4 regions of the Arthrobacter sp. AK01 genome follow, and region 1 is predicted to be linked to each of the others. Evidence: riboswitches for the same ligand, from Rfam matches in the RefSeq annotation. Region 1 holds a riboswitch; each other region holds the start of a gene.
What was found. A riboswitch is a leader RNA that binds a small molecule or an ion and turns the genes downstream of it on or off. The one in region 1 is predicted to bind cyclic di-AMP.

Region 1 (5,215 bases):
GGACCGGGCCTGGCGGGATGGGAGCAGCGCCATCGAACGCGCGCTGCCGAGCCTCATGCCACGTGTGTGCCGCGTGATGGCCCTCGTTGGGGGCCTGGGTCATTCGGCGCCAGCCCCGGACTCCGAGTACTCTTGGGCAACTTTGCGGGCCAGGTCCAAGGCAGCGTTCATGGACGCGTCGTCGCTGGCCTGGCCAATGCCGCGGGCCATGCCGGCGGCGTATCCGGCGATGAACGTGGTCAAGGGTGCGGCGGGGCGCACCACTGAATGCGCAGCAACGCCAGCCACTGCCAGGACCTCGTTAACGTCCACTTCAACGCCTTCAAGCTCAAACGCCTGCAGCAATGTGCGGCACCATTCCTCGAGCGTCTCTTCCTGGCTCTTCACGTGCGCCTCCAACTCGTAGTCAATGCCCAAGGCCGCTGCGTCCTCCCACGTGTCCACGTCATCCGTAGAGCCTGCGGGGACGGCAACGTCCAGCACATTCAGCCTAGCAAGCAGCCGGAACACTGAAGAGTTCGTTAACCCGGAACCTTGCGAAGCTACGCCTACCTCCCGTTCCATGGCTGCGGTGCTGTAGGCGCCCAGCAGCGGTTGCTTCCGGCCGTCCGCGGAGACCGCCATGGCCCCCTCCACCCCGGGCTGTGAGGCAAGTGCTTCCCACAGGAGTGCAACGCCACGGGAGGCATGCGGCATATCGCAAGCCAGGACAAGCGTCCACGGAGCGCCCATGCCGTGGTTCTTCAACGCGGCCAAGCCCGCTGCAATCGCAGCGGCCGGACCCGCGTACGCCGGTTCCTCCCGCGCCCTCAGCACATTGTCCGCTAGCAGCACACCGCCGGATCCTGAAGCATCGGGCCCTACGACTACCACGGCTGCGGCACCCCGGACTGCCTGCAGGGCATGCGAAAGGAGCGACGCGCCGTCGTACGTCAGCGACGGCTTGGGCACGCCTCCGAGGCGGGTGGCCCTGCCTCCCGCCAAAATCACGGCGTTGAACTCCATCCGCCCAGATTACCCGGACGTCCGGAGGTCAGCAGAAATCGATCAGGCAGCGGATTCCGGCAACAGGAACGGGTCCCAGTCCGGCGCAGGTTTCTCGAGTTCTTTGATCTGCCACATGGTTCCCTGGGGCACGCCGGGCTTGAAACGGAGTTTCCAACCCATTTCGGCCAGCGTGTGGTCGCTCTTGGCGTTGTTGCATTTCAAGCACGCCGCAACCAGGTTTTCCCAGGAATCCGCGCCGCCCCTGGACTTGGGGTGGACGTGGTCTATGGTGTGGGCTGTTTTCCCGCAGTAGGCGCAGTGGTGACCGTCGCGGCGAAGGACCCCGCGGCGACTCACGGCAGTAATCCTGTTGTACCGGGGACGGATGTAGCGGTTGAGGAGGATCACGGATGGTCGTCCGAGAATCTCCTGTGGCCCGACGACAGGCTCGTCGCCTTCGGCCACAACGCTAGCTTTCCCAGTGAGCACAAGGACCAGCGCCCGGCGGAATGTTATTACCGCCAGCGGTTCATATCCAGCATTCAGAACGAGTGTGCGCATGCACGTACCTCTTCACGGCCGCACCCGTCAGGGGCACGAGGGCCGGCTGCCCTCTGCTTGTACGGGCTGTGGATCGACAACATAAGGGTAAGCACTTATATGCCGTATCCACGAATCTTTCTGCCGTTTCGCCTGCGGTGTCGGCAAGAGTTCATGCGCGGTTAAAGCAGAACACCCCGCCGGCCGGAGCCTGCGGGGTGTTCATGATGATGTGGGATCAGCCGTTGACGCGGATGAAAACCGGGCCGGAGCCGACGTTGACGCTGAACAGTGCCGTGGTGGATCCGTTCCATCCACCATGGACTGCCATGCCGTTGCCAACGTAGACGGCGATGTGGGCCTGTCCAGCCAAACCACCGTTGGCGTAGTAGGCGAGGTCGCCGGGCTGCGCTTCTGCTGCACTGACCGTGCGGCCCAGGGACAGGTAACCAGCGGGCCAGTCGTGGAAGTTGATGCCAACGGCGGCCAGGGAGTTGGTCACCAACATGGTGCAGTCCTGGGTGACGCCAAGCTGTGCGTAGGCGGCAGCAGCGATTGCTGCACCAAGGCCGCTGGCAGCTGCCGGAGCCTTTGCCGCCGGAGCCGCAGTGTTGACGGCGACCGTAGCGTTGCCGGACGTTGCTGTGCTCTCCGTGGCCGCCTTGGTTTCAACCTTGGCCGGAGCCTTCTTCACTACCGGAGCCGGAGCTTCCACCGTGGTGACCACGGGGCGCTCGTAGGAGATGGCAACCGTGGAGTCCGCAGCGATGGTCGCCTGAACTACCGACTGGACGTCAAGGGTGGACGTCGAGGTGGACTCGCGGTCCACCTTGGTCTCGGCAGCGTTGGCAGCAACACTACCGGTCAGGACCAGGCCTGAAGCTGCGGCAATGACTGCTGCCTGGCGGCCAACGCCACCGGCGTTGTCGCTGACGGCCTTGGCGATGACGGCAAGCGAGCTGGTCTTGGGGGCCTCAGCGCGATGCCGTGCAACTTTGTTTGCACTGGTCATGGTTTTCTCTTTTCATATCCGCATGCAGTTGGGGTACACGCGGCTAATCGGCGCGCCAGCACTTGGGGGGCATGCTGGCGAACCTCGAACCGGATTGTTTCTAGCGGAGGGTGAAGAAGGAGGACGTGCCGGTGGAGGCAGCCGAGTGCAGGAGCGTGCCCTGGCCCGGGTTCAAAGCGCTGATCATCATGCCGTTGCCAACGTAGATGCCTACGTGGGCTCCGCCGTTCTGCATGACCAGGTCACCGGGGGCCGGAGTACTGGTGGGCTTCATGGCCGTCCAGGCGTTGACGCGCGGGATGCTGATGCCAGCCTGTGCGTAGACCCACTGGGTGAAGCCGGAGCAGTCCCATCCGTTGGGCGTTGTGCCGCCCCAAACGTACGGGTGGCCAATGCCGGTGTAGGCGATGGCAGCGAGGCCGGAGGCCGCGGCGCTGGAAGCAGCGTCCTTGGCTTCGGACGACTTGGCGGTGACAGCACCTGCTGCGTCCTGCGTGCCGTTTGCAGTGGCCCGCTGGGTGGTCTGCGAAGCGCGCTGGATCTTGGGGGCTTCCTTGGTGGCCACAACGGGGCTTTCAAAGGAAACGGTAGCTGTGGGCTCCGCGGTGACGACGGCGGTGGCAACCATCTGCTGGGTGCTGGAGGCTTCCGACTTGGAAACGTCGGTGTCAGCTGCCTGTGCCGGCAAGCCGACGCTGAGGACGAGGCCTGATGCTGCTGCCAGAACGACGGCCTGGCGGCCAACGGTACCGGCATTCGATGAAACAGCCTTGGAAAGCGTGTTCAAGGGGTTCGTACGAACCGATTCGGCGCGGTGGCGCGCAGGGGTAGTGCGTGATGACACGTAGGTAGCCTCTCCCAATGCCTGCGAGGTGAGCTGTCGGATTCGGATGGGAGTCATCCGGCCGCGCTGCTTCAAGGAAGCTTTGCGACTTAACCCCAAGGCCTTCTTTCGAAGACCAGAAGTGGTTCCCCCGCCCCTGCCAGACGATTTATGCGAACGGACCTCGAGTGGTGGCAGAGCTAGGCAATCCACTCAAGTGCACCGGCCCCCTAAAAAGCCGATGCGCTTTGTACGGTACAACAGTTGAACGCGAATGTCACATTCAGGTCACGGGGTGTGTCACGAATGCGAGAGACAACCATCAACTGGCCTTAGAGCCAGCCCATGGGGTCGACAACTTCACCATTGACCTGGACCTCAAAGTGGAGGTGGCAGCCGGTGGAAGCGCCTGTGGTGCCGCTCAGTGCGACCGTATCGCCGCGGCTGACCGTCTGGCCCACCTTGACGGTGAAGGATGACAGGTGGTTGTACGTGGTTTCGAGGCCATTCCCGTGGTCTACCACCACGCGGTTGCCTCCGCCGTACTCGTGCCATCCAGCAAAGGTGACCTTGCCGCTGGCTGCCGCATGTACGGCGGTGCCGCACTGAGCCACGAAGTCCTGGCCGCGGTGGAAGTCGCCGGCGCCGCCCGTGAGGGGGCTGACGCGGTAGCCAAACGGGGAAGCTGTGGTCAGCGTGTCCAAGGGGCTGGCCATGGTGCCCGCCGACGAGGCCCGCTGGATGCTGCCCGCGGACTGCGCACTGAGCAGTTGCTTCAGCTTTCCGTCGGGGTCGGCTGCAGTGGCAACGGCAGCGCGGCTGAAGTCGATCTTGGCGGATGCGGCTGCGGAAACCTCGGGCTGGCTGCCACCGGTGACGGCAAGGGCCGACTCGGTTTGGCCTGATTCCGAGGTGGCCATGACGGGGCTCGTGGCCGGCAGACCGACAGTCAGGGCGAGTCCGGTGGCGGCAAGCGCAACTCCGGCCTTCTGCCCGACGCCACTGGCTGCGGCAAAGTCGGCTACCTGGCGCAACGGGCTCTTACGGCGACGCACCTGGCGCTCGGTGTCGCGTGGCCGGATCTCCGATACGACGCGGGCTGGCCGCAGCTCAGCAGCGGGGCCGGACGCGCGGCGGCGGCCCCTGACGTTCTGCGTTGTCAAACTCTGTTCCTCTCTAAAAAGCCTGCGAAGTTAGCTGTCGGATTCGGGTCAGAGAGTTCAAAGACCCGGTCCGCACGAGGCGCTCACGGCACACAGGTATCCAAGGAAGGACTTGCGTCAGTGGGCACTTCTGCTGCGGACTTCACCCCAAGGCTGCTTCTTTAGACAGCCGCTTGTGGTTCCCCCGCCTCTGCCAGTGGTGGATGACACACCTGTTCCGCTGGCAGAGCTCGGCTCCGGAACAGGTAACGCTTTGGTATCAGCGCTAGTAGATAACTATAGGGGATTAAGCCCCGCAGTAATAAATTCGTTATCAACAGAAACGCACGTGGCGCGGCAGGCCCTTATCATCAATCCTGAAAAACCGCAGGTCACACGCGCGCCAAAGCCGCGAAAGTGAGATATGACACGGGTTGGGTACAGGCCAGCCCTCAGCTGACGGATACGAAGACGTGTGCCGCAACTTCCGGCGGAAGCTCCAGCGCGCCCTCGATGCCGGGAACCCGGACGGAGATGTACTCGCCGACGCGCGCCAGCGAGACTGTTGCGCCTGGACGGATTCCACCTTCGTCCAGCTGCGTGAGGAGTTCAGGTTCCACCTGGATGGGCTCCGCGAGGCGGGTTACCGCCACCCGGGAATCTGTGGCATAGCCGTCCATAGCCTGCAGGAGGTTGACGTCAATCCGGGAC
Region 2 (5,215 bases), on a different contig from region 1:
CCGGCCCGACGTCCTGGTCCTTGACGTCATGCTGCCCGGATTCGACGGCGTGGAGGTCCTCAACCGCATTCGCGCTTTCGCCCCCGAAGTTCCCGCGCTCTTCCTCACGGCCAAGGACGCCGTGCAGGACCGCATCGTTGGTCTGGCCGCCGGCGGTGACGACTACGTCACCAAGCCGTTCAGCATGGAGGAAGTCCTCCTGCGCCTCCACCGCCTGGTCCAGCGTTCCGGCGTCGCCGCGATGGACACCGCCGAGCTGGTGGTGGGCGACCTCACCCTGAACGTGGACACGCGCGAAGTAACCAGGGCAGGCGAGGACATCCCGCTCACCGCAACGCAGTTCGAGCTTCTGCGCTACCTCATGGAGAACCCCAAACGCGTGGTCAGCAAAGCACAGATCCTGGACAGGGTGTGGGACTACGATTTCGGCGGCCAAGCCAACATCGTGGAGCTCTACATTTCCTACCTGCGCAAGAAGATCGAGGCCAACCATCCGCCGATGATCCACACCATCCGCGGTGCCGGATACGTCATCAAGCCAGCGGACTAGGCGTTGAGCACACTTTCAGGAGTGGCCAGGAAGTCGGGCCGCAGTTGGCTGAACCCCTCCACGTGGCACTTGCGCACCAGGCTGGTTCTGGTGGCCATGGCACTGCTGGTCGCCATTTGCGGGGCAGTTGGCGTGGTGAGCTACGCCTCCATGGACATGGTGTTCAACAAGCAGCTCGACAGCCAACTGGAGCAGGCATCCAGCCGCGCCAACAACTTCGGCAGGCCACCGGCGAACTTTCCTGGGTCCGGAAGGCCTGACCCGCTGGAGGCTCGCGGGCAGGCCGCCGGGACGCTGAACGCCCGGATCAACGGCTCAATTGTGAGCAGCTCGGGCCTGATCGATGCCAGGGGAAACCGGGTGTCGCTCTCCGCGGCCGACGAACAAGTGCTGCTGTCCCTCCCCACGGACAACCGTCCTGTGGACCGTTCGCTCTCCAACGGCGACTATCGGTTGGTAGCCGTCGAGACCAATGGCGATGTGATCGTGACAGGGCTGCCGCTTGCGGACAAGCAGAGCGCCGAGGCCTCGCTGGTCTGGACCATGGTGCTGGTTTCGCTCGGCGGACTGGTGCTGATCGGCCTTGCGGGCACGGTCATCATCCGCCGCACCATGCGGCCATTGGAACAGCTCTCGGAGGTGGCCACCAAGGTTTCGCGCCTGCCCCTGGACGCCGGTGAAGTGGCGCTCGCGGTGCGCGTACCCCCGTCGGCCGCTCATCCCGGAACGGAAGTCGGCAGCGTTGGCCATGCCCTGAATCAAATGCTGAACAACGTCTCCAGCGCGTTGGAAGCCCGGCAGGAGAGCGAAACCAAGGTTCGACAGTTCGTCGCTGATGCCTCGCATGAGCTCCGCACACCGCTGACCGCCATCCGCGGCTACACAGAACTGCTGCGGATGACCGAAAACTTCACCGACGACGGCCGGAAGTCATTGGCTCGCGTCCAAAGCCAATCCGAGCGGATGACCACACTGGTGGAGGATCTCCTGCTACTGGCCAGGCTGGACGAAGGCCAGCCCATCAAGGTTACGGATGTGGACCTCACGCAATTAGTCATCGAAACGGTCAGCGACGAAAAAGTCATGGCTCCGGACCACATCTGGCAACTCCAGCTCCCGGACGAACCCATCACTGTGAGGGGTGACGCCACGCAACTGCATCAGGTGTTGGCCAACCTGCTCTCCAACGCACGCAAACACACGGACGCCGGGACCACCGTGGTTACGGGCGTCATGCTCTCCGCCGATGGCAGCGCAGTGGTTACCGTGACTGACAACGGCCCGGGCATTCCGGAAGATTTCCAAAGCCGGATTTTCTCCCGGTTTGCCCGCGCCGATGCCGCAAGGTCGGGGTCCGAGGGCACGTCCGGGCTGGGCCTGTCCATCGTCGAATCCATCGTGGAGGCGCACGGTGGCAGCGTTGAGGTGACCTCGCGTCAAGGGCGCACGGAGTTCGCCCTTCGACTCCCTACCGTCAGCAACGAACGCGTGTAACGAATCCGGCAAGGCGACTCACCGGTATCGTGATCTCTGTTACCTAAATGTGACTTCTACCGAAACCTCCTGTACCGTCGAAAGGGTGGGTCGCCCCAACTGACCCACATCCGGGATGCGCCGAGCTCTGCCACTTCCCGGAGTCCGCTCTTTCTCCGAGGCAGAGACGGGGGACCCAGAGTCTCCGGGCCCAGGCATTTTTGCCGGCCCTTGGGGTGAAGCCGCAGCGTGATGCGCGGCCGGATGACCTCATCCGAACCCGACAGCTAACTCCGCAGGCGCTGAGAGGTAATCACATATGTCTGAATTTAACGATCAGACGCGCCCTTCCGCGCGTCACCGCGATGAACACAACGCCCCGTTGACCAAGTCGCAGGCTGTCCTCAAGAACGCCGCCCGTCAGGGTAAGTCCGGCCACCGCATGTCGGTTGTTGCCGGTGTTGTAGCTGCTGCACTGGGCGTTGCATCGCTCGGCACTGCTGCCAACGCCGCCCTAACCCTCCCCGAGGTGAGCCGCGTTGCCGAGACCCAGGCGAATGCCCAGGTCAGCAATAACAAGTCAGCCGAGATCTCCGCTTCCCTGGATGCAGCCGCCGCAAAGGGCGCCGCTGACCGGGCTGCAGCGGACAAGGTGGCTGCTGAGAAGGCTGCCGCCGAAAAGGCTGCCGCTGACCAGGCCGCAGCTGAAAAGGCTGCTGCCGAAAAGGCTGCCGCTGACCAGGCCGCAGCAGAGAAAGCCGCTGCAGATGCTGCCGCCAAGCAGGCTGCTGATGCCGCTGCTGCCGCCGCCGCTGCCGAAGCTGCCGCCGCTGCTGCAGCCCCGAAAGCTGTGGACGATCCCGCCGCCGCCAAGGCCTATGCCGCCAGCATCCTGGGCAACTACGGCTGGAGCGCCGGCGAAATGACCGCTTTGAACACCCTGTGGGAGAAGGAATCCAACTGGAAGACCACTGCCACGAACGCTTCCAGCGGCGCCTACGGCATTGTCCAGTCCCTGCCGGCCTCCAAGATGGCAACTGCCGGTGCTGACTGGCAGACCAACTACCAGACCCAGATCAAGTGGGGCCTGAATTACATCAAGGAACGCTACGGATCCCCGTCGGCTGCCCTGGCCTTCCACTTGGCCAACAACTGGTACTAAACCAGACTGCTTGATACCGCGCCGGTTGCCGCCGCTCGCACCAGTACCCACTGGAGCGGACGGCGGGAACCGGCGCGGTTTTCCCGTTTCACAGCTGCCCCTCGGAGTTCACAGTGGGGTCACAGCTTCCGCCTAAAGCCCTCATAATCGGCGGGCCCATTCTGGAAGCATGACGCTCATAGATCCAGCCACCAGCTCCTTGCGACGACGGGTCCATTCCGCGGGCTTCGCTGGCGCGGCGTCGCCGGCTGGCCAGCAGGCTCTCCCGCAAGGAGGGCCGGAGGGCCGGCAGCTGCCTCGGCGCTCCCCCGTTGACACCCGCGTTGCCGTACCTGTCCTTGACGTCGCCATCCCTGTGTTCAACGAGGAATCGCGCCTGGAGGAGGGCCTGCGCAAGCTGCACAGGCACCTCACGGAGTCCTTTCCCCATACCTTCCAGATCACCGTGGCGGACAACTCCAGCACGGACAACACCCTGCGGATCGCCGAACGGCTGGCCCGCGAACTCCCTGAACTGACGGTGGTTCGATTCCAGCACAGGGGGCGGGGAAACGCCCTCCGACAAGTCTGGCTGACCTCACGGTCACCAGTGCTCGCCTACATGGAAGCAGACCTGTCCTCGGACCTCTCCGCCCTGGCTCCGCTCCTTGCGCCGCTGCTCTCAGGCCACTCGGACCTCGCGATCGGCACCCGGCTGGCACGGACCTCGTATGTGACCCGCAGTCCGCAGCGCGGGTTCATCTCCCGCAGCTACAACTCCCTGCTGCGGACCGTGCTCGGGGCCCGCTTCTCCGATGCCCAGTGCGGTTTTAAGGCCGTCCGCGCGGACGTTGCGCACCGCCTCCTTCCCTACACCAAGGACGATGGCTGGTTCTTCGATACCGAGCTTCTGGTGATCGCCGAACGTTGTGGTTTGCGCGTTCATGAAGTCCCCGTCGACTGGACCGACGACCCCAACTCGAGTGTCGACGTCGTACGCACCGCCCTCGCCGACTTGCGCGGCATGGCGCGACTGACCCGCGACCTCGGCCGCGGGCGCGTTCCCTTCACCCGGCTTCGCCAGGAAATCGGCAGGACACCTCCAGCGCCGCAAACTGGCATTCCCAAGAGCATCCTCAGGGCGTTGGCGTGGACATCGGTTGATGTCATGGTCTTCCTGCTGCTCCGCGGCTTTATGGATCCCCTGCCGGCAAACCTCATCGCCCTTGTTTTCACCTCCGTTGCCACCCGCATGCGGTTCCAAGGACCGCTGACGCTCTTGCTCACGTTGTTGCTGACTTCTGCCGCGCTTGCGGTTCTGCCGGTGATAACGACGCCGGATCGCTGGCTTGAGGGGGCAGCGCTGGCTGTTGCCTCGCTCGCCGTACATATCGGCAGGTCCTTGGTTGGTCGAAGGGCTCTTGCACCTGACGTGGCGTGAGGATTTAGCGTAGTTTCCATGGGAACAGCGGAGAGCGGACAGTGGAGCATCGGCGAACTCGCCAGGGCCTGCGGAGTCAGCGTCAGGACGCTCCATCACTACGACGAGATCGGCCTCCTGTCCGCGAGCGGTCGGACGCCTTCCGGTCATCGCCGGTACGGGGAGGGCGATCTTCGCCGGCTGTATCGGATCAGGGCACTCCAGATGCTCGGGATTCCGCTCGCTTCCATTACGGCAGTGCTGGACATGTCCGAGGACGATGACCTGGCATCCATGCGTGTCCTGTTGGACCGGCAACTGCGGCATGTTCAGCAGCACGCCCAACAAGTCCAGACCCTTCAAATCCAACTGGGCAAGCTTCTGGACCGCCTGGACACTCCAACCATGCCAACCGCCGAACAATTCATGTCGACCTTGGAGATGATCACAGTGTTTGAAAAACACTTCACACCGGAACAGCGTCAACAGCTTGCAGACAAGCGCCAGGAACTGGGCGCTGAAAAGATTGAGGCCGCGAAACATCAATGGGCAACGCTGGTTGAGGAAGGCTTGGAACTTATTCGCGCCGGCACTTCCGTGACGGATCCGGCTGTGCAGGACTGGGTTCGCT
Region 3 (5,215 bases), on a different contig from region 1:
TGTTCCTGCTCAGCTTCTACGGGGTCTATTTTTCCGGGCTCGCGGACCTGCTGCTGCCGAACTGGTATGGCCATGTGGGGCTGGAATTGTTGTTCCTGGCCGCGGGCATCCTCTTCACGGTGCCGCTGATTTCCGCTGACCCGCTGCCGAGCAGGCAGACACACTTCGGCCGGTTGTTGGACATCTTTGCCGAGATGCCGCTGCATGCCTTTTTCGGTGTCGTGATCATGATGGCCACCGCGCCCATGGTCAAGTTTTTCGCCGCGCCGCCGGAGAGCTGGAACGTGGACCCCATGCAGGACCAAGGACTGGCCGGCGGGCTGGCCTGGTCCTACGGGGAGCTGCCGGGAGTGCTGTTGTTGATGTTCATCCTGGTTCGCTGGCAACGGGACGAGGCCCGGGGCTGGGTCAAATCCGAACGCAAGGCTGCGGTAGCGGGGGACCCTGACCTGGACGCCTACAACGAATACCTGCAACAACTGGCCAACCGCCCGGTGCGCCGACGATGACATTACCTGACACTTCAACACCGGCCGCCGATCAGGCGCAGCACCCCGTATTGCCGGCATTGGGGCCCTGTGGGATGCTGCGCTGGGCCTGGCGGCAGCTGACCAGCATGCGAACGGCCCTGTTCCTGCTGCTCCTGCTCGCAGTGGCCGCCGTGCCGGGCTCGCTGTTCCCGCAACGATCAGCCAATCCCGCCCTCGTTACCCGGTACATCAAGGACAACCCGGCCTACGGGCCGGTCCTGGACGTGCTGCAGATGTTCGATGTCTACTCCTCCGTGTGGTTCTCAGCCATCTACATCCTGCTCTTCATCTCCCTGATCGGCTGTGTCGTTCCCAGGGCCCGCACCCACTACAAAGCCTTGCGCTCCCAGCCGCCACGTACCCCAAAACGGCTCTCCCGGCTGCCCGAGTATGGCACCTTGATCCTGCCCGCTGGGGACGGGATCACCGCGGCCGCCGCGATAGCGGACGCCGCGGACGTGCTGAGGAAGCGCGGCTACCGGGTCGAGGTCAGGGACCGGGATGGGCTGCGTCCCTCTCTGGGTGCCGAGCGTGGGTTTTTGAAGGAGGCCGGCAACCTGGTGTTCCACACCTCGCTGATCGGGGTGCTGGTGTGTGTGGCCATCGGCGGGATGTTCGGCTATCGGGGACAGAAGATCCTCATCGAAGGCGGCACTTTCGTCAATACCCTGGTCAGCTACGATGCCTTCACCCCGGGAATCAACTTCAACACCGCCTGGCTGGATCCTTTCGCCGTCACTTTGGAGAGCTTCGAGGTCCGTTTCGACAGGGAATCACGCCAGCAGTTCGGCCAGCCGATCGACTTCACCGCCGAGCTGAGCACCAAGGACGGAGCGGAGTCCCCGGCACGGGAACAGACCCTGAAAGTCAACGAACCAGTCTATTTCGGTGAAACCGGGGTGTTCTTGGTCGGCAACGGCTACGCCCCGGTCGTCACCGTCAAGGACGGCACCGGGAAAACCGCCTTCAGCGGTCCCGTGGTGTCCATCCCCAACGACGGGGTCTACACCTCTTCGGTGGTCCTCAAGGTCCCGGACGCCGCACCATCCCAGCTGGGCTTTGTCGGGTTCTTCCTGCCCTCGGCCATCAAGAACGACCAGGGCGTGTCCTACAGCTTCGACCCCGATCCCCTGAACCCGCAGCTGAGCCTGAACTCGTACTACGGGGACCTCGGGCTGGACACCGGAGCGCCGCAAAACGTGTACGTCCTGGACGTGGCCAAGCTGACCCAACTCAACGGCAGGGACCTTCCCGCCGGCGGCATCACGCTTCAACCCGGTGCAACGTACACGCTGCCCGAAGGCAAGGGAAGCATCAGCTTCGACGGGCTTAAACGCTACATCGGGGTGGATGTACGCAGTACCCCCGCCCAGGGCTGGGTGCTGGTATTTTCGCTGCTGGCCGTGGCAGGGCTCATGGTCTCCCTGTATGTGAACCGGCGCCGGGTATGGGTCCGCGCCGGCACCCACGTGGACGGCAGGACGATGGTCGAATACGGCCTTCTGGCCCGCGGAGAAGACCACCGCCTAGCCGCCGAGGCGACGGCGATCCGCGCACTGTTGGCACGGCAATGGCAGCTCCAGGAGGAACAGGATGGCGTATAGGTTCCTTCTGTCCTGGCGTTGGGCGGGTTGGCTGCTGCTGGCCGCATTATTCGCCGCGGCATGCATTGGGCTGGGGAACTGGCAGATGGAGCGCCGGAATCAGACCGTGACCGAAATCCGCAGGGTCCAGCAGAACTACGACAGAACCCCGGTGCCGTTCCAGGATGCCCGCGCCTCCTTTGACGTCGCCGACCCCGACGCGAAGTGGAGAACGGTTGTAGTGTCAGGGCGGTACCTTGCCGAGGACCAGAGAATCATCAGGAACCGACCCAACAATTCCGTTGCCGGATACGAGGTAGTGGTGCCGCTCCGGCTTGCTTCCGGTGAAACGATCGCAGTCAACCGGGGCTGGCTGCCGATCGGCAACACCCGGCCCGGGTACCCCGATGCCGTGCCCGCACCACCAGCGGGAGAAGTCTCGGCGGTCGTACGGATCAAACCCTCCGAGCCCGATCTGGGTCGTGACGCACCCGAGGGCCAGTTGGCCAGCATCGACCTGTCCTATTACGCGAGCCAGCTGGGGTACCCGTTGCTGGCAGGCAGCTACGGGGTCATGGCCTCGGAGTCCCCGCAGCCTGCCACAGTCCCGCAACCACTCGCCCCGCCGGCCGTCAAGGAAGGCTCGAACCTGTCCTACGCCCTGCAGTGGATCACCTTCGGCGTCTTGGCCTTCGTGGGTTTCGGGTACATGGCACGGCAGCAGGCCCGCATGCACCGTGAGGAACGGGACATGCCCGACGAATCCGCGGAGACCGCAAGCACCGCCCAGCAACCCCGTGCTCCCGCCCCGCGCAAACGCTCCCGCGTCGAGGAAGAAGACGCCCTGCTGGACTCGATGGGACTCTGACCAGGCACGGCAGGCCCGACGGGAGAGGGTGCCCCGGAACGGCTAGGGCATCCCCGGCCAGGCGGAGATCACCCGGTGTGCCGGGAACGATCCCATGGCCGGGATCGTTGACCCCTTAGCTGCAAATCTGAAGATACGGTCAAGCGTCTCAGAACAGCACCGAGCCGGGCGTCCCTGACCGAGGCCGACAACCCCTAAGTCACGAAATTGTAACGATGATGCTTTGCAGCTACTATTAATTCAGGTTTTTCTGTATTGAGACCCTTGATGCCCCGCGCTGGACCCCGCCGGGGGCATCAAACGACTATCCCTTTTTGACGGCGGGGGTGGAGGACCCAGAATCGGCAGCAAGCCTGCCTTGGGGTGAAGCCGTGATGTCGGTGGCCTGAAAGCCGCCGGGCACGGCCGGGCATTTTTCCTTGGCCCGAACCCGACAGCTAACTTCGCAGGCGAACCGAAAGGATCCCCCTTGCCTTCTGTACCCCCCCATGGCCGCCGCCGAAAACCAACCTCCGGATTCGCGCCCCGCACGGCCGTCTCGATGAAATCCCCCACTACCGGCCGTCACCGGCCCCTGCCAGAGGCAGAAGCGCGGGGGAGCCGGCGCAAACAGGTCACGGCCGCCGCTACGCTGAGCGTCGCCGCGCTGTTGACCGCAGCGCTCACTGCCGCCCATGCCGGGCCGGCCCCCACCAGCACAGCCCTCGCGGTGCAGGCATCGGGGACGGCAGCTGCCGGCGCGCCCGTCCAAGCCCCCGTGGGGGCTTCCATCAGTTATGAACGCCCGGCTGTCACCACACAGCAGGCACCGTTGCCGGTACCGGCCAAGACCCCCATAGCTGCTGCCGGCGCGGCCGCGCCGCCGCCCCCCGCCGCCGCCCCCGCCCCCCCCGCGACCCCGGCGGCCTCCCCGGCCGCGGCCGCGGCCCGGTTGGGGGCGCCGCTGGCCAGCATGTCGGTCACTTCTCCGTTCGGTATCCGCACCAGCCCGATCTCGGGCACCGGGGAGCTGCACACCGGCCTGGACCTCGTGGCAGCCTGCCAGGTAGCGGTGTTCGCCGCCGGAGCCGGGACCGTCGTGGAGGCCGGATGGTCCCCCTACGGTGGCGGGAACAGGATTGTGGTGGACCACGGCAACGGCCTGAAGAGCACCTACAACCACCTCGCCGCCATCGAAACTTCCGTGGGCGCGACCGTAACCGCCGGCCAGCGGCTGGCCGCGGCCGGAACCACCGGCAACTCCACCGGATGCCACCTGCACTTCGAGGTACTCCTGAACGGGCAGACCGTGAACCCGCAGGGATGGATGTAAGCCTCGCCCATCGCCTTGGTTGTCAGGGTCAGAGTCCTGATGTGCCCAGGAAGACGTGGCTGAAGGCGAAGAAGATGGTTGCGGTAACAGCCACGTAGAGCAGCGCGGTAATGATCCAGCCAAATTCGCCGACAACGCGGGCCGCGCCGGCGGGTACTTTGATGACTCCATGGGTGATGTTCCGGGCCGTGACCCAGACGAACAGGGGAATCATTGCCGCCCAGACAATCATGCAGAAGGGGCAGAGGATGTGGATCGAGTACAGGGCCTGGGACCATAGCCACACGACGAAGGCAAACCCCAGCGTGACACCGGCCTGCAGCCCGGCCCAGTACCAGCGGGCGAAAGTTGCCCCGGAAAGCAGCGCCATGCCCGTGGTGATGATGACGGCGAACGCCACGATCCCGATGAACATGTTGGGGAATCCGAAAACGGAACTCTGCCAGGTCTGCATGACCTGGCCGCAGGAAATCCAGGGATTGACGTCGCAGACGGTTTTGTAGCCTGGGTCTTTGAGTACCTCGAGTTTCTCCAGGACCAGGGCGCCGGAGGCGAGCCAGCCGATGACGCCGGTGATGACCAGGAGCCAGCCAAAGGGCTTGTCGCGGGTCATGCGGGGAATATCCGGCCCAAGCTGGGCTGCGACTGAGGCAGCGCCAGGGTCTGAGGTGGTCACGTTCGCGGCGGATTTCGCGGTGCTGGTCATGGCAGAAGTCCTTTAGGTGGTCTGGTGGCGGGCTTGGTATTCATGATCCCGCAGCTGCGGTAGTGATCAGTGCCTTCAAGGTTCCTTTTTGCGAGATCCCCAGGATCCGGGCACTGACGCGCCCTTCAGTGTCCAGGACCAGGGTGGTGGGCACTGCACGGGGCGGGACGTACTCGGTCATGGCGAGGAGGATGCCGCCGTCGCTGTCATCGAAGC
Region 4 (5,215 bases), on a different contig from region 1:
ACCTCCACGGCCTCCGGGGAGCACAACTCATCAAGGAGGTACTTCACGCCCAGCCGGTCTGCGGTGTCGAAGAGCGTTCGCGTATTGTTCGGCTCCGAAATGCCCACGACGGCGTACTGCAGTTCGCGCCCCGCGGCCGCTTCGGCGTGGGCCATCTGAAGGAACGGCGTGCCCGAGCTCGGCGTGGGTTCGTCGCGCAGGTCAAAGTGGGCGTCCAGGTTCAGCACGCCCAGTCGCTTCCCACGAACGGCTTCAGAGCCAGCCACGCCCAGGTAACTGGCAAACGCGGTCTCGTGGCCGCCGCCCAGCACTACAGTGAGGTTTCCGGCGTCGAGCAGTCCCGAAATGGCGCGTCCGGCGCGCTCTTGGCCCGCTTCCAGTGAGTCGTCCTCCACAACCACATCGCCGGCGTCGAATACGTCACGGTCAAGGTGGAAAGCCAGCGGACCCAGCGCCGAGCGGATGGCGGCCGGTGCCGCCGCGGCACCCACGCGGCCCTTGTTGCGGAGGACTCCGGCGTCGCTGCAGAACCCAAGTACGACGGCGGGACGCGAGGCCGTTGCCGGCGCGGGCGACGTCAGGGGTGCTACCGCCTGCCACCACCGGCGGTGCCCGGCACCGTCGCCGTCAAAGCGCCCGGTCCACGGGGTGGGGCTGACATCTACGGCGAGGGTGGTTTCCATGCTTCAAGCACACCCGAACGGGCACGCGAAAACCAGCCACCCCGCACCGCGCGTGTCTGAAACCCCGGATTTCCCTATTTGACCCCGAGCAGCTCTTCCACGGTTCCGATGCCGAAGAACAGCAGGAACGCGGCAGCCACAGCCCACATGAGCGGGTGGACTTCGCGGGCACGGCCTTGGAACGTGCGGATCAGGACGTAGGAGATGAAGCCGGCGCCCAGGCCGTTGGCGATGGAGTACGTGAACGGCATCAGGGCGATGGTCAGGAACGCCGGGATGCCGACGCCCCAGTCCTGCCAGTCGATCTTGCCCACCTGGGAAACCATCATGAAGCCCACGACAACCAGTGCCGGGGCAACGGCTTCGAACGGAACCAGGTTGATCAGCGGCGTGAAGAACATGGCCACCAGGAACAGCACTCCGGTAACGATCGAGGCGAGGCCGGTGCGTGCGCCTTCGCCGATGCCCGCTCCGGATTCAACGAAGATCTGGTTGGACGATACGGACGCGCCGCCACCGACGATTGCGCCGAGGGCGTCAACCTGCAGGACCCGGTCCACGTTGGGGATGTTGCCGTCCTTGTCCACGGTTCCGGCCTCGTTTGCCAGGCCCACCATGGTGCCCATGGCATCGAAGAAGATGCTCAGGAGGATCACGAAGGCCAGCAAAGCAGCAGCGATGAAACCGAGGTGCTCGAACGCGCCGAAAGGGTTCGCCTTGCCGATCAGGGACAAGTCCGGGGCGCCCCATTCGGAGAGCGTGGGCGCCACGAGCGACCATCCGCGCGGGTTGACGTTCTTGCCGTCAAAGCTCGGGCCGATGTGGAGCGTGAATTCAAGGATGGCTGCCAGGGCGGTGGAAACCACGATCCCGATCAGGATGGCGCCGCGGACTTTGCGAACCACCAGGGCGATGGTCAGGATCAGGCCCACCGCAAAAACCAGGGTGGGCCAGCCCATGAGCTTGCCGTCCACGCCCAGCCCCAGGGGAACCGTGGTGCCGGCAGCGTCCGGGATGCGGCGCACGAATCCGGCATTGACCAGGCCGATCAGTGCAATGAAGAGACCAATGCCCACCACGATTGCCGTCTTGAGGGCTTCTGGAACGGCTTTGAACACCGCAGTACGGAAACCGGTGAGCACCAGGATGAGCATGGTGACGCCGGAAAGCACCACGAGGCCCATCATGTCCGGCCAGGTCAGTCCGGGGTGTGAGGCCACGGTGACTGCCACGAACGCGTTCACGCCGAGCCCCGTTGCAACGGCGAACGGGTGCTTGGCCCACGCGCCCATGAGGATGGTCAGGATGCCCGCCACGAAAGCCGTAGTGGCTGCGACGGCCGTGAAGCCCAGGGACGCTCCGCTCGAGTCCGCTCCGGAGAGGATCAGGGGGTTCAGCACCACGATGTAGCTCATGGCGAAGAACGTTGCGAAGCCGCCACGAATTTCCCGGGAGTACGTGGATCCACGTTCAGTGATTTTGAAGTAGCGGTCGACTGCAGAACCTTGTTTAAGCATGAAGGACTCCGGGGATCGAGGGGAGTGTGCTCTCAAATCCTATGCGGTCGGATACGGGCGCCCCGGACGATTCGCCTAGTCTGTAAGGAAGCCAACACTAGGAGAAACCGCCCCATGCGTACCATCCGCCCGCTTCTGGCCGCCGTCGTTGCTGCCCTCGCCTTCGCGTCGGCCTTGCTGTTTTCCGCGGCTCCGGCGTCCGCCCATGACGTCGCCGAATCCACCACGCCGGCCAACGGTGCCAGCGTGACTGTTGTCCCGGCGTCGGTCTCCATCACGTTCAACAACCGGCCGCTGGCCATCGGTTCGGGCGTAACGGTCACGGCGGGCGGCGAAAACTGGGCAGACGGTCCCGTGGAAATCATTGACAACCAAGCTGTCCAGAAGCTGCGCGAAGGCGCACCCGCGGGCGAGTACACGGTGGTCTGGCGGGTCGTCAGCAGCGATTCGCACCCCATCGAGGGCACCTTTACGTTCACGGCAGCCGGAGGCGCGACGTCGGCAAGCGGTTCGGCGGTTGCCTCACCGTCTGCTTCGGCTCCTTCAGCCTCGGTACCGACGGCCGGTACCGGTGCGCCGGGAACGGGCACCAGCGAACCGGCAGCGGATGCCTCCCAGCCGTTCCCGTGGAGCATCGTGGGACTGGCCGTTGTTGCTATCGGACTCGTTATCTTTCTGGCTGTTACGGCACGTAGGAAACTCGCTGCTTCCAACGACGCGGATGGCGATAATCCCGCGGAATAACAGGGTTTTCTACGTACCTGCGAATATCTCGAAACGGTCACCGCGACACGCCAGAAGAGTAGTTCTCGTTACTTAAATGTGACTTCGGCGTGATCATCGCGTACGGTTGTACCTGTGCCTGTTCCACGTAGCGGGCACTTCCGGCCTGATTGCCTAGCTCTGCCGCAGTCCGGAATCCGTTCGCAGACAAACCTTACGGCAGAGACGGGGAACCCATTTTAGGTCGCTTTCGAGCGTGCCTTGGGGTGAAGTCACGAAGCTTCCGCTGAACAGCGGGGGATAGTGACCGGGTGACTCCCATCCGAATCCGACAGCTAACCTCGCAGGCATCGGGAGAGGCTCTTTCATGTCTTCACGCATTCTTCGCGGCCGTCGTAAGGCGGACAGCGTACGTCCTAATCCGTTCATCTCCATCTCCAAGGCAGTTGCCAGCAACGCCTCCGGCGCTGGCCGCCAGGCAGCTGTCATCGCAGCAGCCTCGGGCCTCGTCTTGACCGGCTCCATCGCCGCCCACGCAGCTGAAGCTCCGGTTCAGCGGGACTCCAGCCCCGCCACGGTCGCAGAGACCGCCTCCGAAGCTCCCACCCAGGTTGTTACCGCCGCCTCCACGGCGACCATCAACTTCGAGCGCCCTGCCGTTGCTTCCGTAGCGGCTCCGGTCATCGAGAAGCCGGCTCCCGTCGTTGAGGCTCCCGTAGCCAAGAAGGCAGCAGTCACCACTGCCGCTGCAACGGCTCCTGTCGCCAAAGCCGCAGCTGCCGCTCCGGCTGCTGCTGCTCCCGCTGCTGCTGCCCCGGCAGTCGGTGGCGTCAACGCAGCCATGGTTGCCTCGGCTTACGCCCAGATCGGCATCATGCAGGACTGCACCGCCATGGTGGAACGGGCTCTCGGCTCCGCAGGCATCCCTGTTGGTGACCTTGGCCCCATGCAGTTCATGAACTACGGCAAGGTCGTCAGCGACCCCCAGCCCGGTGACATGATCGTTCAGTCCGGCCACGTCGCCATCTACATCGGCAACGGCCAGGCCATCAGCGGTGGCATCAACGGCAACCAGACGGGCATCCACCCGATCAGCTGGTTGACCGCAACGGGTCCCCTGACCTACGTACGCGCTGGCGCATAAGCCTCACGCTTCTGTCCAAAGGCCGGTGTCTTTGAGGAATCACTCCTCAAAGGCACCGGCCTTTGGCGTTAAGTTTTGTGCGTAAAAGTTCCAGACATGGACGTACGACGGCGGGTAGGCGCGCCTTTGCCGCGTAGTGGGGCAGGGTGTGCCGGTTGGATCGGCTAGGCGGTGGCCAGGCCTGGCCCTGCCGGGAGGGCAACCTTGGAAGAGATCGCCTGACCCACTGCTTTGGCCTGCCGAAGGACTTCCTTGGGGGTGGGCGTAATGAGTTCGCCGACGCCTACAAGATGCATCCCGACTGCCCTCATGGCCGCGGCCAGGTTTTGGCCGATGGCAATCCCGAGTTCGGCCAGCATCCGGCGCAACTGGCTCTGCGCACAGCGCGTGACCACGATGTGGTCGGCCAGGAGAACCCCGTTGGCGGTGTGGACTGCCCACTGGCGACGGGTGGATTCGAGGGGGCCGGATACGTGGAGTCCGGTTCTCAGCCCCGCAGTGGTCATGCTGGCGGCCAAACCGTAGCCAATCTGCTGTGACGGATCCGAGCCCAGGAAATCAAGGCGCACGGCGCGCGTGGTGCTGCGGACGTCCAGCTGATGGCTTGCCGCGTAGTTCCGTAAGTGGCGGAGGATCTCGTTGCGTTCCTTCATTGCAGCGGGATCGGCGGCGTCGCAGCGTTGAAGCATGCCTGTATGGACCGACGGGCCCGTTGCGGACAACGCACCAAAGCCGTCCACGACGATGGAACCCACGCCATAGCGGCTGAGCTCACTGGCAACTGCCAAGCCGGACAAGCCGGCTCCGATGACCACGGTGGTGGTGCGTTCCGTGGCGGAATCAGGCGTGAGTGACACTGCTTGGTTCCTCCTTGACGTGTGTGCCCTTCGGCATCGCGTGGGGTCGCGTCCGAGTTCCCCAAGCGGCCGCAAATAAATGGCCGGTGTGTGTCGTGAAACACGTTTGCCGGCCATTCGGTGACTCGAACACTACCGAACTTTTTCGGCCATGGATAGCCTCCCGGATGCGCGTGTTTGGGTTGTTCATCCGGAGCGCAAAATGGACCTCCGATAACCGAGCCCGGACCGTTATACACATAGCCCAAAGTCGCCTTGATTCGGCGTTGCCGACCGAGAATAGTGGGCCTT

Region 2: it holds a riboswitch for cyclic di-AMP, as region 1 does, so the genes downstream of both, LN996_RS15970 (hypothetical protein) here and LN996_RS06440 (C40 family peptidase) in region 1, are expected to answer to the same signal.
Region 3: it holds a riboswitch for cyclic di-AMP, as region 1 does, so the genes downstream of both, LN996_RS07995 (M23 family metallopeptidase) here and LN996_RS06440 (C40 family peptidase) in region 1, are expected to answer to the same signal.
Region 4: it holds a riboswitch for cyclic di-AMP, as region 1 does, so the genes downstream of both, LN996_RS03725 (NlpC/P60 family protein) here and LN996_RS06440 (C40 family peptidase) in region 1, are expected to answer to the same signal.

Annotation. Positions count from the first base shown of each region.
Region 1 covers NZ_JAJOHP010000013.1:42,976-48,190, forward strand. Annotated here, with positions in the region: gene LN996_RS06420 (molybdopterin molybdotransferase MoeA) at 1-103, opposite strand, end outside; gene LN996_RS06425 (NTP transferase domain-containing protein) at 100-1,005, opposite strand; gene LN996_RS06430 (HNH endonuclease) at 1,048-1,548, opposite strand; gene LN996_RS06435 (NlpC/P60 family protein) at 1,766-2,539, opposite strand; gene LN996_RS06440 (C40 family peptidase) at 2,640-3,383, opposite strand; cyclic di-AMP (ydaO/yuaA leader) riboswitch at 3,388-3,569, opposite strand; gene LN996_RS06445 (M23 family metallopeptidase) at 3,695-4,525, opposite strand; cyclic di-AMP (ydaO/yuaA leader) riboswitch at 4,530-4,771, opposite strand; gene LN996_RS06450 (metal-dependent transcriptional regulator) at 4,957-5,215, opposite strand, start outside.
Region 2 covers NZ_JAJOHP010000046.1:33,080-38,294, forward strand. Annotated here, with positions in the region: gene LN996_RS15960 (response regulator transcription factor) at 1-550, shown strand, start outside; gene LN996_RS15965 (HAMP domain-containing sensor histidine kinase) at 554-2,044, shown strand; cyclic di-AMP (ydaO/yuaA leader) riboswitch at 2,153-2,339, shown strand; gene LN996_RS15970 (hypothetical protein) at 2,343-3,185, shown strand; gene LN996_RS15975 (dolichyl-phosphate beta-glucosyltransferase) at 3,355-4,605, shown strand; gene LN996_RS15980 (MerR family DNA-binding transcriptional regulator) at 4,624-5,215, shown strand, end outside.
Region 3 covers NZ_JAJOHP010000017.1:21,426-26,640, reverse strand. Annotated here, with positions in the region: gene LN996_RS08010 (cytochrome c oxidase assembly protein) at 1-509, shown strand, start outside; gene LN996_RS08005 (cytochrome c biogenesis protein ResB) at 506-2,134, shown strand; gene LN996_RS08000 (SURF1 family protein) at 2,124-2,981, shown strand; cyclic di-AMP (ydaO/yuaA leader) riboswitch at 3,273-3,447, shown strand; gene LN996_RS07995 (M23 family metallopeptidase) at 3,451-4,293, shown strand; gene LN996_RS07990 (vitamin K epoxide reductase family protein) at 4,322-4,999, opposite strand; gene LN996_RS07985 (TlpA disulfide reductase family protein) at 5,040-5,215, opposite strand, start outside.
Region 4 covers NZ_JAJOHP010000007.1:8,377-13,591, forward strand. Annotated here, with positions in the region: gene hutG (formimidoylglutamase) at 1-683, opposite strand, end outside; gene LN996_RS03715 (NCS2 family permease) at 758-2,200, opposite strand; gene LN996_RS03720 (copper resistance CopC family protein) at 2,315-2,944, shown strand; cyclic di-AMP (ydaO/yuaA leader) riboswitch at 3,095-3,287, shown strand; gene LN996_RS03725 (NlpC/P60 family protein) at 3,291-4,067, shown strand; gene LN996_RS03730 (FAD-binding protein) at 4,232-4,924, opposite strand.